2 regions of the Ruminococcus sp. SR1/5 genome follow, and region 1 is predicted to be linked to the other one. Evidence: predicted binding sites of a transcription regulator. Region 1 holds the regulator's gene; the other holds the start of a gene.

The links. The regulator HrcA, encoded in region 1, represses chaperone genes, less so after heat shock. The targets are predictions, from matches to a motif close to TGTTAGCACTCNNNNNNNNNGAGTGCTAACA.
Region 2: CK1_RS11530 (Hsp20/alpha crystallin family protein) is a predicted target of HrcA. The motif match lies at 2,199-2,229, and genes of this name have one in related genera.

What each region holds. Positions count from the first base shown of each region.
Region 1 covers NC_021014.1:3,063,498-3,071,238, reverse strand. The annotation lists gene dnaK (molecular chaperone DnaK) at 1-1,440, opposite strand, end outside; gene grpE (nucleotide exchange factor GrpE) at 1,494-2,129, opposite strand; gene hrcA (heat-inducible transcriptional repressor HrcA) at 2,148-3,191, opposite strand; gene CK1_RS15410 (ABC transporter substrate-binding protein) at 3,367-4,422, opposite strand; gene CK1_RS15405 (hypothetical protein) at 4,352-4,621, opposite strand; gene CK1_RS18935 (glycoside hydrolase family 172 protein) at 4,637-5,137, opposite strand; gene CK1_RS18930 (glycoside hydrolase family 172 protein) at 5,125-5,745, opposite strand; gene CK1_RS15395 (carbohydrate ABC transporter permease) at 5,787-6,641, opposite strand; gene CK1_RS15390 (carbohydrate ABC transporter permease) at 6,653-7,510, opposite strand; gene CK1_RS15385 (ABC transporter substrate-binding protein) at 7,608-7,741, opposite strand, start outside.
Region 2 covers NC_021014.1:2,309,587-2,317,327, forward strand. The annotation lists gene CK1_RS11520 (3'-5' exonuclease) at 1-173, opposite strand, end outside; gene CK1_RS11525 (nucleoside hydrolase) at 244-1,206, opposite strand; gene CK1_RS11530 (Hsp20/alpha crystallin family protein) at 1,611-2,048, opposite strand; gene CK1_RS11535 (YibE/F family protein) at 2,466-3,221, opposite strand; gene CK1_RS11540 (YibE/F family protein) at 3,208-3,948, opposite strand; partial or broken gene CK1_RS18885 (YibE/F family protein) at 3,994-4,317, opposite strand; gene CK1_RS11545 (PTS transporter subunit EIIC) at 4,503-5,975, opposite strand; gene CK1_RS11550 (PTS sugar transporter subunit IIA) at 6,089-6,568, opposite strand; gene CK1_RS11555 (AP2/ERF family transcription factor) at 6,820-7,521, opposite strand; gene CK1_RS11560 (hypothetical protein) at 7,440-7,741, opposite strand, start outside.

The sequences.
Region 1 (7,741 bases):
CATATTGGAACCAGCTGTGATTGTGATGTGCTGCTCTTTACCTGTTCCAAGGTCTTTAGCGGATACATTAACGATACCGTTGGCATCAATATCAAATGTTACCTCAATCTGCGGAACTCCACGACGTGCTGGCGGGATTCCATCCAGACGGAACTGGCCGAGGGATTTGTTGTCTTTCGCGAACTGACGCTCACCCTGTACAACGTTGATATCTACAGCTGTCTGGTTATCTGCTGCTGTGGAGAAGATCTGGCTCTTCTTTGTAGGAATTGTAGTATTTCTCTCGATCAGACGAGTTGCGATACCACCCATTGTCTCGATGGACAGTGACAGTGGGGTAACATCCAGAAGAAGGATATCACCGGCACCTGCATCACCTGCAAGTTTACCACCCTGTACGGAAGCACCAAGTGCAACACACTCATCCGGGTTCAGGTTCTTGCTTGGCTCTTTGCCAGTTAACTGTCTTACCTTATCCTGTACAGCCGGGATACGGGAAGAACCACCAACCAGAAGTACCTGGCCAAGCTCGGAAGCTGTGATACCTGCATCAGACAGTGCACGGCGAACCGGCTCTGCAGTCATCTCTACAAGATCATGTGTCAGCTCATCAAATTTAGCTCTTGTAAGGTTCATATCGAAATGCTTCGGTCCCTCAGCTGTAGCTGTGATGAACGGAAGGTTGATGTTTGTTGTTGTTGCAGAAGAAAGCTCTTTCTTAGCCTTCTCAGCTGCCTCTTTCAGTCTCTGAAGAGCCATCTTATCGTTGCTTAAGTCTACGCCCTCTGTTCTCTTGAACTCGGAAAGCATGTAATCTGTGACCTTCTTATCAAAGTCATCTCCACCAAGACGGTTGTTACCAGCTGTGGAAAGAACCTCGATAACACCATCACCGATCTCGATCACGGATACATCGAATGTACCGCCGCCAAGGTCGTATACCATGATCTTCTGCTCTTTCTCATTGTCAAGACCATATGCAAGAGCTGCTGCTGTAGGCTCGTTGATGATACGTTTTACATCAAGACCTGCGATCTTACCTGCATCTTTGGTAGCCTGACGCTGAGCATCGTTGAAGTAAGCCGGAACTGTGATAACTGCCTCTGTTACTTTCTCACCAAGATATGCCTCTGCATCCTTTTTCAGTTTCTGAAGGATCATTGCGGAGATCTCCTGTGGAGAATATTTCTTGTCATCGATGGTTACACGGTAATCGGTACCCATCTCTCTTTTGATAGAGGAGATCGTTCTGTCTGCATTTGTAACTGCCTGACGTTTTGCAGGCTCACCTACCAGACGCTCTCCTGTTTTTGTGAATGCTACAACGGATGGTGTTGTTCTTGCGCCTTCTGTATTTGCGATAACTGTCGGCTGTCCACCTTCCATTACGGCTACACAGCTGTTTGTTGTACCTAAGTCAATACCAATAATCTTTCCCATGATTTTTTCCTCCTGTTTTAGTCTGTATCTGTTAAAATAAAGTTTGTTGTCAGTTAGTTCGCAACCTTTACCATACTGTGGCGTACTACGAAATCCTTGTAGGTGTAACCCTTCTGGAATTCTTCCACCACGATGTTCTCTCCAACCTCTTCATCCTCCACATGCATCACTGCATTATGGAAATCCGGGTTGAATTCCTTTCCCACTGCTTCGATCGGCTTCACACCAAGCTCATCCAGTGTTGTGGTAAGCTGCTTGTAGATCATTTTCATTCCATCTGCAAAAGCATCGCCTTCCTGTGCCTGTGCAAGACCTCTTTCGAAGTTATCCACAACCGGCAGGATCTTTTCAACGATCTCTTTTGCTCCGATGATGTACATACTGGATTTTTCTTTTTCCGTTCTTTTACGGAAATTGTCAAATTCAGCCATGGTACGCTTCAGGCGATCGGTAAGTTCCTCCACCTTCTGCTCAGATTTATCTTTTTTCTTCTTTCCGAAGAAGGAAGTTTTTGATTTTTCTTCTTTTTTATCCTCTGAGGCAGCTTCTTCGCCTGGAGTATTGTTTTCTTCCTCCGGCAGATCTTCTCCCTCCGGTGTCAGGTTTTCTTCTTCCTGATCTCCGTCAGTTACGGGGATTTCCTTCTCCGCTTCCTGCTCTTCGGATGTTTTCTTTGTTTCCTCCGACACTTTTTTTCTACCGCCTTTCTAAGTTTTCTTCTTTTTCAAAACGTCATCCAGATGATTCTTCAGTTCCTTCAGACTGTCCACTACATTCTCATAATCCATTCGTTTGGGACCGATGATCCCGATGGTTCCGTACATTCCGTCTCCCAGTTCATATCTGGCAGTTACAATGCTGCAGTCCTTCATGGTCTGGATTGGCATCTCATCACCGATGTAAACCTGGATTCCTGTATTCTCTCCATCTGACATCTGTTCTTTTACAAGATCGGCAAGTTCATGCTTCTCCTCAAATGCGGAGATCAGCTCCGTTGCCTTCTCTTTATCGGCAAGCTCCGGATACTTGAAGATGTTAGTTGCACCTGAAGTATAGATCTCCATATCTTCCTCTTCCACATGAATGGTGGCTGCCACTGCATCCAGAACCGTTGCCACCACACCGCTGTGGCTGCCTGCCTGTTCCTTCAGTCTGGCGATCATCCCAAGGTTGATATCCTGGATCGGGATCCCATTGAGATTGGTGTTAAGAAGAAGATTCAGTTTCAGGATCGTCTGGTCGTCCATTTCCTCATCCAGATTGATGATCTGGTTCCGGACTGTGTTGTTGTCACTGACAACCACTGCCACAAGCTGAAGCTCGCTCATCCTCGACAGCTGGATGAACTTGATCTTGTTGCCGCTGTACTGCGGAACGGAAACCATGGTAGCATAGTTGGTATTGGAAGCAAGAACCTTCGCAACCTTCTTAAGCACCTTATCCATCTTATCTGTCTTCTCAATGATCAGATCTCGCAGCTCTGCGACCTCCGCTTCCTTCTCCTTCATTAGCTCATTGACGTAAAGTCTGTAGCCCTTATCTGAAGGAATCCTTCCTGCTGAGGTATGAGGCTGGACGATATAGCCCATATCTGTCAGGTCTGACATTTCATTTCGGATCGTTGCGGAACTGACATTGAGATCCGCATACTTGGAAATGGTCCTGGAACCAACCGGTTCTCCGGTTTCCATATAGGTCTTGATGATTGCTTTTAAGATTTTTTGCTTGCGCTCATTCAACACCTCTTCCATGAATCCATCTCCTTTCCTTTTTATTCTTTCCTGACGGATGTTGATTCTTTTTTATATCTGTTAGCACTCATTTTAGTGGAGTGCTAACATCTACAGTCTTTAAGATATCACCATGTAAAATATTTGTCAATATGTTTTGAAAAAAAGTTCTTATTTTTTCGCAACAAAAAAAGCATCAGTACGATGCTTTTTTGTAATACTGGTCTATGCATTTCTGTGCCCCGGCAAAAAATTCCGCTTCTGTTTTCTGTCCCAGCACATATTTCTGAAATTCCGTACCCATAGCCGAAATAGCTTCTATGGAATCGGCACACAGTGGTCTTGCTTTCAGCTTATAATCTTTCAGATATTGCCGGATCATTTCAATGCCATCCAGATCAAAATTCTTATCCTCGATCACATCCAGTCTTGCCGGACACATTTTGGTCAGCTGTCCGTAATTTTTGCTTGCCTCATATCCGGACACATACTGAAGGAACTTCAGAGCTGCTTCTTTATGATCAGAATTTTTATTCAGTACATACTGCCAGGTTGCGATATTGGTCACCTTCTTGGCAAATTCCGGCAATAGTGCCATATGGATCTTATCTTTTCCATATACGCCTGCATTCTGAAAGGTCCTCAACGCACCGGTATACATGAACATACATCCATACTGGCCGTTTATAAATTTTTCATTCAGCTGATCATGCTGGTCGATCAGATTCTCCTCTGATATCATCCCTGTATCCAGCATTCGCTTCATATATTCTGCCGCTTCTCTGGTTTTCGGATTCGTCCAGTCTGTATAATCTCCTCCGAAAAAATTGACATACTCGCTGATACTGTTATATATGTAGGAAATCTCCCATGCATCCCCGTATGCATATTTTCCCGTATTCTGAAGCTTTTTCTGAAGGATCTCAAGATCACTGAGACCGGAGAGTCTGTCCAGACCAGCCTGATCCAGCAATTCCTGATTCACCCAGAATGCCATGATATCCATCCTGAACGGTACCGAAAAAATATGTCCGTCTGACATGCATATTTCTTTCAGGTATTCCTGCAGAAAATTCGCCGCTGTCTCCTCTGTCATAACCGTATCTTCCAGCGGAAGAAGAAATCCCTTATGTTTAAATTCGGATATCATCTCATCATTTACTGTGATCAGATCAACAGAATCATCTCCTGATGTCAGAAGAGTTGCTATTTTGGCCTGGCGATTGTCCGCATTGGCCGGACATTTTTTCAATATGGATCTTTATTCCAAGATCTTTTTCCGCCTGGCTGATAAAAGAATCAAAGCCTTCTGTGCCTGCATCCACATGAAGGATCGTCAGTTCCTGTCTGTTCTCCGGCACAATATCAGATGCAGCCTCCTTCTTCTGGACTCCACATCCTGTCACTGCCAGAGCCAGGGCAAATACCCCGCAAAATACCTGTTTTTTCAATCTCTACCACCCTTTTTATCTGGGCCATCTATCCTCTTTTGACATCAACGGCTGGAACGGTGCATGAGGAAGTGTCTGATACCAGTACGCTACACTTGCCACATCATCCTGTCGTTCAAACAGGCCACGGTATCCGACGCCTATCTGCTGAATCGTAACGCGAAGATCCTCTTCAAAGCAGATTGGATCCTGTAAATGCCATCTGTAAAAGCCTCTCATTGGCGGGCAGTCATCATTATGATAAAAATTGTGGATCAGCTCGTCATGGGCAGAATAATACGGATATCCCAGATACGGCGTGTTATAATTCTGTTCCACGGTTTTTCCATCCACCTGTTTGGCAAAGCTCCAGGAACCACCAAAGTAATCTTCCGTTCCTGTTCCACAGATGGTCGGATACTCCTCATCTCCGTCAATATAAAACTTCATTTCTCCCTCGCCCCACCAGTAACGTTCCAGTGTGGTAAGTGCCATGTAGGTTCCTATATAATGGCCTTTTCCTTTTACTCCATCCAAAATTGTATAATCTTTTGTTTTTCTGTCAACCGTTCCCTTCTCCACTGCGCATGGAAATAAGCAATATCGTCCGGAAGCTCATCATAGAGACAGTAATCTACCTGATAAAAGAAAGCCGGGATTTTATTTGCATGCTGGTTTTCCAGTGTGATCTTTGCTTTCTTCTTAAACGGCATCGGGAAATAGCAGTTAAAGCCCCTGTTTGGAACAACAGCCACCGGAACAGAATTTACAAAACATTCCCTTCCGAATCCGCAGCAGAAGAAATCACCCAGAGGACTTTCCACGGAAGGAGTTTCCTCGTCATCCCAGTACATACGGATTACAAGATCTCTCAGTACAAAGCAATCTGCCTCTGTAGTCTTGTTATCAACGGTGATCCAGATATGATTGATCTGTCCCGGTCCTTCCATTTCTGCCAGAGTTACCACAGTTCCCGGCTCAATATCCCTGAGACACGGGCTTCCTTTTCTGGACGGTCCCAGATGACTTGCAGCCATACCGCCTCTGCCTTTTTCTCCATGAGGATTTTCTGCGTTGATCGCACGGCTTTTTCCATGCTTTGCAAGTGCGATCCCTCCCAGTCCGCCTGTAAATGCCTGATACATATCTGTTTTCTCCTCTCTTTTGGAAATTAAAAATATTATATTTACGCTTTTACTCCACCTGCCATGATACCATCCATGATCTGTTTCTCAAAAACAGCTACAAAGATAATGATCGGAAGAAGGATGATCCATCCCATGGCGCTGACCAGATCCCACGGAACTCCATACATGTTGTCACGTAACGGAAGCTGTACGATGGAAACAGAAAGTACCTGAATACCATTTGAATAAAACAACGGTGTGAAAAAGTTATTCAGACAGGTAATAAAGTTGATAATGCAAACCGTAGCGATTGCCGGCTTCATCAGCGGCAGAACGATCGTAAACAGTCTCTGTGAAAAAGATGCGCCGTCAATAGCAGCTGCCTCCTCCAGTGAGATCGGGATCTCACCGACAAAGTTTCTGAGGATCAGAACCGTAAACGGTATAACGGTACTGATATAAAGAAGGATAAGTCCCGGATATGTATCATACAGCTTTACCTTCTGCATAAACTCATACAGCGGGCGGGCTGTGACAACCTCAGGGATCAGCATGGTAGCCAGAACAAACGCAAATGCAACAGAAACTCCCTTTGAGTTAAATCTTGAGAAGCCATAGGCAGCCATTGCACACAGCACGGTACTGATCACAAGTGTAATGCCTACGATCAGAACTGTATTTCCGATCTTTGAAAGCAGTCCTACATTCTGTATCAGAAATTTATAGCTTTCCAGTGTGGGATGATCCGGAAGATAATCGATCGGTGTTTTAAACAGTTCTCCTGACGGTGTGATCGAAGAAATAAAGATCCAGTAAACCGGGAACAGGATCAGAAAAGCCACAACTGCAAACAGAACCCATCTTCCAACGGCTACCACTCCATGATAAACATTATATTTTCCTGTATTCTTCACGATAATTCCCCCTAACTGTCAAACTTATTCATAACACGTATATTCAGCCAGCTGAAGATCGCCATTACAACAAACAGCAGCATAGCCAGCGCCGAAGCATATCCTACGTTTAGATTTGTAAATGCTTCTGTTGTGATTCTGTATGCGATCAGCGCAGTATCCTCTCCAGGGCCTCCAGATGTCATGGAATAAACCAGATCGAAGGTTGTCAGTCTCCAGAGTGTGAACGGAATACATAAAGTCAGGACATTTTTTGCGATCAGCGGAAGTGTGATCCGGAAAAAGCTCTGGATCCCGTTTGCACCGTCTACCTTTGCTGCCTCATAGATATCGCCGGAAATAAACTGAAGTCCGGAAAGTACAAGAATTGCAAAGAACGGAAGGTCCTTCCACAGGTCCATTGCAATTACCGCTGCTCTTGCAGTACCTGTATTGATCAGCCAGCTGTTCTGGTAACCCGGTACAAACCAGCGGATAAAATCATTGATCAGACCATAATCATTGTTAAATGCCCATTTTGCAGCCATACCGGCTACTACTGCAGGCATAGCCCACGGGATCAGCACGATGGTCCTCAGAAAACGGCGGCCTTTGAATTTCATATTCAGGATCAGTGCCAGGATAACTCCGAGGATCACATGAAAGATCATGGAAGCAACCACAAATATTGCCGTAAAGCTGATCGATGTGAGCACTTTAGGATCAGAAAATACCTTCAGGTAATTCTTGAAGCCTATAAATTCATTGATACCTGCAAGGATACTGATATTAAAGAAGCTGTTTTTCACAGTCATCAGAATGGGATATACTGTTGTAAAACCTCGAATCAGTACAACCGGCAGGATCAAAAGCCATGGTATCCACTTCATATTTTTTTGCTTATTGTCATGGAACTTTCCTCCCTGTTCATCAAGCAATGTAAAGCAGACTTTTACCTCTGCTTTACATTGCTGTTTTTTATATCTTTTACTTATACATATCTACCACATCCTGAGCCTTCTTGCAGAACTCATCAACTGTAATCTCGTCTTTCATACAGGACTGGAAGATTGTTCCCATATCGCTGATAAATTCCATTGTCTGTGCCACCATCGGACGTC
Region 2 (7,741 bases), 750 kb from region 1:
ATCCAGTGGTACACTTTGGGCTTGATCAGGCACTGAAAGGTATCAACGATCTCTCTTTTTTCATTTAATTTTACTGCCCCGATCTCTATGATCTCAAACGGGAGCCGACTATCCGGATGTCTTCTTCCATCCGGATTCTGGTTCCATTCCAGGTCAAATACAATATAGTTCATGGGTTTTCTATCCTCTTATCTGACTGCTCAGCTGCTTCATAAATGCAGCTGTTTCCGGATCGTTGTCCGGCTATTTCATATTTTTGCATTCGGACACAGAATAAATCGCTTCAAACAGCTCCTGCTGGAAGCTTTCTGTATCTGCATCTGTCAGAATCATATCTTTCATTTCGTCTTCTTCGTGTAGCCACCAGCGGAAATCGCATAATGTGGCACCCCGTCCGGCACCATCTGAACAATCCACATCCAGGAATACTTTTTCTGTTTTAAAGAACTCCGGATGGATGAGATACATAAACGGTACAGCAGCATGGATACTTGCCACGCAGCGATATTTGGAAAAATTTTCAAGTACGTAGCCAGCCATATCTCCACAGGCTCTGGCTGCCGGATCACCGGACTGGCACAGCTTCATGATCTGGTTTCTGGTGAGATTACATTTCAGGGTAGCATCCAGTCCACACATGATCAGTGGGATTCCGGAATCGAATACGATCTTTGCCGCCTCAGGATCTGCGTAGATGTTGAATTCTGCTGCCGGTGTGATGTTTCCGCCTTTTGCTGCGCCGCCTGTAAATACGATTTTTCTGATCTTATTCTTTATTTCAGGAAAAACCTTCAACAGAAGTGCAAGATTAGTCATTGGTGCAGTTTCGATCATTACTACCTGCTCGCCCTCCGGAATGGCATTCAGAATATCACGGATAAAAAGCACTGCATTGTCAGAAGCAGCCTCTGATTTTGCTTCCGGCAGTACGCAATGGCCAAGCCCTGTCTCTCCGTGAAATTCTTCCGCATAAATTGCCGCTTTCACAAGAGGACGGTCCTGGCCTCCTGCCACCGGAACCTTCAGTCCGTAAAAATCCACCAGCTCCAGTGCATTTTGGGTCACTCTTTCTATCCTGGTACTTCCTGCAGATGTCGTCACTGCAAGCAGCTCCAGTTCATCCTGATGTGCTGCCGCATATGCCAGTGCGATCCCGTCATCGATTCCGGGATCACAGTCCATGATAACCTTGATCTTATCTCCCATATATTCACCTCTGTAAAAACTCTTTCCCCAATTTTATAGTATTGCCGAATTTCCGCTGTTTACCTGTTCCAAGTATAACAGAGTGAGGAAAGAGTGTAAAGTTAATCAGAATTCGTTACTGTTCACTCCGTTCTCAGCAACACGCTTCGCGGAATATTACCAGTAAACAGTAATCAGAATTCACCTCTGTACTTCAGGCTGAAACGTAAAGAACCCCTCTGCCGGACATTGGCAGAGGGGTGGAAAAAAGGGGGTTATATTCATTTATATAAACAAATGCAATGTGCAATTTGGAGCTTTAATATTTGCAATATCCGTTTGGGTTGTTCCGGATATTGTTATTATGCTATATCCCATCACCCGGAGCTTGCAATCCAGTACCGGGGCTTCACAATAAATGCTGATCAATCAATAGAAACAAATTTCTTCTCTTCTGCTTCTTTCTTGGTCTCTTCCTTCGGGAAGGTTACATGAAGGATTCCGTTCTCATATTTCGCATGGATATCTTCATGCTTAATGCTCGAGCCTACATAAAAGCTTCTGTTGCAGGTTCCTGTATAACGTTCTCTGCGAACATATTTACCTTTATCATCCTTCTCGTCCTTCTTCTCTTCTCTGGTTGCCTGAATGTTCAGATAACCATTCTTCAGCTGGATCTTCACATCCTCTTTCTTAAATCCCGGAAGATCAATCTCCAGTTCATAATTGCCATCTACATCACGGATATCTGTCTTCATCATATCCTTCACCTGAGGATAAGCATTGGCAGCTGCCTGACGGCCTGTCGGATATCCCATAAAATCATCAAATAAATCTTCTCCGAAAATACTTGGCATTAACATAACTCATTCCTCCTGATCTATATTCGCTGCGTGCTGCGCAGGCGTTTTTAATTTACTGTTTCTGAAAACATCTGCAAATTCTGTAAGAACTTTCTCCGGAAGATTTCTTTTTTCTCTCTTCCTTTGTTCTGTATGTACTATAACACGCATTATTAGCACTGTCAAGAGGCGAGTGCTAATTTCACACTTTCTTCACATTTCACGTAATTTTACGATCCATTTTTCCGATACATATGTCTGAAGCGCCGAAGATAGAAGGACTCCCAGGATCAGAAATGGAACTGCCTGTAAAAACACTCCCATAAATACATAAATATAATAACTGCTTTCATAAAAGAGAGCACACGTCTGCTGAATACAGGAAAGAACATCTGTATCGGGACCATGGATCCGTATTCAGTGCAGTGGAGATATACTTCATGAGATCTGTCGAATAATACATCTGATCGATACCGGGACAGTAACAAGGCAGGCTACCGCACCAGATAGCATGACTGCAACATCCTGGAATAGGAACTGGGAATTAAGAATGATCTCCAGGCTATATTGCTGTGTCTGAATGTATGAAAATAATAAAATAGTTCCTCCAAGATAAGCAAACAGCAACGTATTTACCGTTGTACCGATAATTTCTTTCCCAACCTGATAGCCGGAAGCTGTAAGCTCTTTCGCTGTCAGACTGTTTTTATGAGTCCAGACTTCATATACAGAAGATGTTACAGATAATGCTGTATCGATAACAGCCCCAAGAGTACTGAAAACAGTTACAAATATTCCTACATGAAGCATGTTAATATGAAGGTCCGTACTGTAATAATACATAAAATCATCTTCTGAAATCTGGATCTCATTTAATCCGTAGCTTCCTGATCTCCATGTAATAATATAAATCGGAATAAACAAAAGTAACATTACCAGCAGTGTAGCCAGAAAAGCCGCCCGCGTCTTTGGATTATTTCCGTTCTGATAAAACAGAGAAATATAACAGACACCTGCACCTGCCACCAATATCAGGAGCAGTACAGGAAAACCGGCAGACATCAGCATAATTGAAAAAACAAAATTACAATATTCCCCGCCAGTGTCATAATTGACATGGCTCCACGCTCTCCGCCAATCAAGATCACCAGAAAAATTAAAATCAATGCAAGAAAAATGATCATTCTCTGACACCCCTTTTCCGTGATGGTATTTTCATAATCGCTGAAGCAATAAAAACAGATACTGGTATTGCCAGTACAATTCCAATACTTTCTATCAGAAAACGACAGATATCATATGGAATGTGGTATCTCACGATCGTTATAAAACTTATATCATTATTCATCTTAAGTATGAACATGGGAATCATGCCGCTTGCCAGAACAAACAGCAGTACATTTATCATGGTTCCCATAATATCATATCCGATTTCACGACCGGAATGTATCAGTCTTCTCAGAGAAACCGATGGATTTTTCCGCACGATCTCTCCTACTGCTGCGCTGATCGTCACCGTCACATCCATAATTGCACCAAGTCCTGTCAGCATAATATCTGCCCAGAATATATCTGCTGAATTGCCTGTACTTCCAAGGTATTCCAGATTGGAATAATCCAGATCTCCGTACATATAAATAGAAAATTCAAACAATGCCATGATCAGAAACAGAACACACAGTGTTGAAAGAACTGAGGAAAATGTTTTTCTATGAATTCCATTTAAGCAGATCAATGTAGTCAGTGAAAAAAGAACTGCGATGACATTACAGATATTTAAAATATTTTTCCCTTCTGTAAAAGCCTGAAATCCATACGCAAATATGACTGTATTCAGTATCAGTGATATGATCGTGTAAAATCCCTGCTTTCCTGTAATGCAGATCAGAAGAAAAAATAATCCTCCTGCCAGTAATGCCAAATACCCATCCCTTTTTACAGAACGTATCGTTTTTCCGGGGCTTTCCTTTGAACCGCTTAAAAGAACGGTGTCTCCTTTATGATATTTCTTGGTCTGAACCTGAGAAGATGTATATTCATTAGAGACCGTTATTTTTTCCCCTTTATGCGAACCGTTTAATATCCGTGCCGTAATATTCTGAGTATAGTAATATTCTTTTGAGCACCTGGTTCCTTCTCTGCTCAGAGTCTGTTTTTCTGTTACGGAACATATTTTTGCCAGCGGTGTATGATAAAATCGGGAATTACAGCAGGTAAACAGAACAAAAATAATATATATGCCGGCTAAAAGATATTTTTTGTGAAATATGCAGAATTTCATTAACTTCATTCCCCCTGTAGAAATATTGCAATTGTAAACGCACTGACCGGTTGCTTTTTATCGAAGTAACATTGTACGCTTTTTGAAAGTATCGGTCAATATAAGGTATACAAAAAACAGCAGCAGAACCGTTTTCACAGTTCTGCTGCTGCCCCCATAATTATTTTAACAAATACCTGACTCCAAAAAAGCCATTATTTACAAAGCGCAGAAAATGCATCTGCAACAAACTGAACCTTGGTTCCGATAATAACCTGTACAGAAGTTTTTCCAGGTTTGATCACGCCTGCAACACCTGCAGATTTGATCACCTTATCATTTACAGCTGTAATATCCTTAACCTCAAGTCTCAGTCTTGTGATGCAGTTATCGATGCTTGTGATATTCTCTTTTCCGCCACAGCCTTCCAGGATCTTCGCGGCAATAGCAGTATAGTCATCATTTGCAAGCTCAATATTCTTCTCTGCCTCAAGATCGTCATCGTCTTCTCTTCCCGGAGTCTTCAGATCAAATTTCTTGATGGCAAAAAGGAATACAACATAGAATACGATGAATGCTGCAATTCCAAGCGGAAGGATGAGCCATGTCTTCTGTGCTGCCGGAAGTGAGGATGAGAAAAGTAAATCCATCGCACCGGCTGAGAAGCTGAAGCCTGCACGGAAGCCAAGAGCAACTGTGATCATGGTAAAGATACCGTAAAGTAATGCATAGATCACATAGAGGCCAGGAGCAAGGAACATAAATCCAAACTCGAACGGCTCAGTTACACCACAGATAAATGCACAGATCGCTGCAGATGCAACAAGACCGATCGCGATTTTTTTCTTTGCAGGTTTCGCACATTTAACCATTGCAAGTGCTGCACCAGGAATACCAAACATCATACATGGGAAGAATCCGGACATGTACATTCCAAGGCTCCAGGATACATCTGCAGAGGTTTCACCTGCCCAGAAGTGCTGAAGATCACCAAGTCCGATCGTGTCAAACCAGAATACATTGTTCAATGCGTGATGTAATCCGGTAGGGATCAACAGACGATTCAGGAATGCATAGATACCTGCACCAACAACATCCATACCTGCGATCGCTTTTCCTAATGCTACAAGTGCACTGAAAAGTAATGGCCATACAAACAGTAATACAACAGATACGATAATGGAAACCACTCCTGCGATGATCGCTACGCAGCGCTTGCCGCTGAAGAATGACAGCCAGTCAGGAAGCTTGGTGCTCTTGAATTTGTTATAGCATGTAGATCCGATGATACCGGCAAGGATTCCGATAAAAGGATTCGCAATTTTGTCAAATGCAAGAGTTTTTGTTGCACTGTCAGCGATTGATGGCATGATGGTTGTAACAAATCCTGTAGAAAGAAGTGTTGTGAGCATCAGCCAAGATGCAAGTGCAGCAATTCCGCCGGTTCCGTCATTCTTTTCTGACATACCGACACCAACACCGATAGCAAAAAGGATTGCCATGTTGTCGATCAGAGCTCCGCCTGCCTTAACCAAAAACAGACCGATCAGATTGGCTGCGCCATGAATGTCTCCACCCTGCATGGTTGCCGGACATAACAAGTATCCGATACCCATGAGGATACCACAGATTGGCAGTACTGCCACTGGAAGCATTAACGCTTTTCCCAGTTTTTGAAGAAATTTCATATATTTCCCCTCCCTTAAAATAAATATATTTGACCGGATCACTCCGGTTATAACACCCCGAAAATTGCTACTATCTCCGGGCTGCTATAAGCCTGTCAGCTGCATGACGATGATCATGAAAGCTTGAGGACGGCTTCATCCGCCGAAACATCCCCCTCCTTCTGGAGGCTTATCTTTCCGTAATCATCTGTGTTGCAGATCAGAACCGGGATAATCGTGTTTAAACCGGCTTTCTCAATTTTGTCCAGATCAGCCTCTATCAGAAGATCACCCTTTTTAACCTTGTCACCTGCTGCAACGTGGGCTTTAAAGGGTTCGCCCTTAAGTGTGACTGTATCCAGTCCGATATGTATCAGTATTTCCGCGCCCTGAGTGCTTGTCAGCGTAACAGCATGAAGCGTATCAAATACCATTGCCACCTCACCGTCTGCCGGAGCATATATCCTGCCGTCTGCCGGGATCACGGCGAAACCGTCACCCAGTACCTTATCCGCAAAGACCGGATCCGGAACCTCCGCAAGGGGAACCACTCTACCCTTACAGGGTGCATAGATTAAATTCCCTTTATCTTTTCCTTTAAAAAATTTCAGCATATTCTCTTCCTCCCGTTGTTTTCCCACTTCCTCAGGTATTGATATCCGTAATGTTGATTTGTAAATATATCTATATATTTTTTATCAACGCCGGGTTTATATTATATATTTCGCATAATTTTCATATTTTTGTTTTTTAGGCATGTGTATATATTAACCATTATTTTTGGTTTTGTCCACATTTTTATCGGTATTTTTCAAAAAATAAGCTGTAGCACATTAACGCGACAGCTTATGTGAGAATATTCAGTTTACTTCAGCAGTTCTTTTTCTTTCATATTCGTTGTCACCTGAAACTCTCCGTTGATCCGTTGGATCTCGTATACCAGGGGATTATTTCTGGCCCAGCCGGGATCTTTTTCTGCCTGCCGGTTCCAGCTGTACCAGGCGCGGACAAAGCCTTCGTGAATGGTAGATTCCGCTTCCTGGCGGGCCTGGACCGCATCCTGATAATCCACAAAAGTTCCGATATAAAATCGTTTCCCCTTGAATCCGATGGTAGCACGGTATTTTCCATTCCGCAGCTGATAGACGCCACGGAATCCGCTGGTATTATCACTGCGGTGCTTTCTTTTTTCCAGCATCTCCACACAGGTTCCATCTACCATATGCAGCTGCCCGGGAAGCTCCTTCCATATCTCCTGTCTCAGACAGCCACAGCTTCTGTAATTACCATGAAGAAGGCCATCCTCTGTCACATCCACTTCATTTCCGCAGTCACACCGACAATGCCAGAACACAGAGCCCTTTTTGCTCCTTTTATCTGTATGATAGAGAGCAGTCAGCCGCCCGAAACGCTGTCCGCTGATGTCGGTGATCCCGCGACCTCTGACATAATGGCCGCAACCGCAGCTGGTACATTTTCCGGCTTTCAGGCTGTGTGCAGTGGAAATATGCATATTCCCGCAGTCACAGCGGCATTCCCACCTGGTCCTGCCGTTTTTACTTTCCATTTTTTTACTGCCACAAGTTTCCCGAAACGCCGGCCTGTAAGGTCTTCTGCCACCGGTCCTCTCTTGGCACTGTTTTCCGGAATACATCCACAGTCCTTTACAGTCCCACGCATCAGATGTCTGGTATTTACTTTTATCTCATTTCCACAATCACATCTGCACAGCCATACAACATACCTGTTTTCCCGCTCATCCAGTTTTTTCAGTACCGTCAGATGAC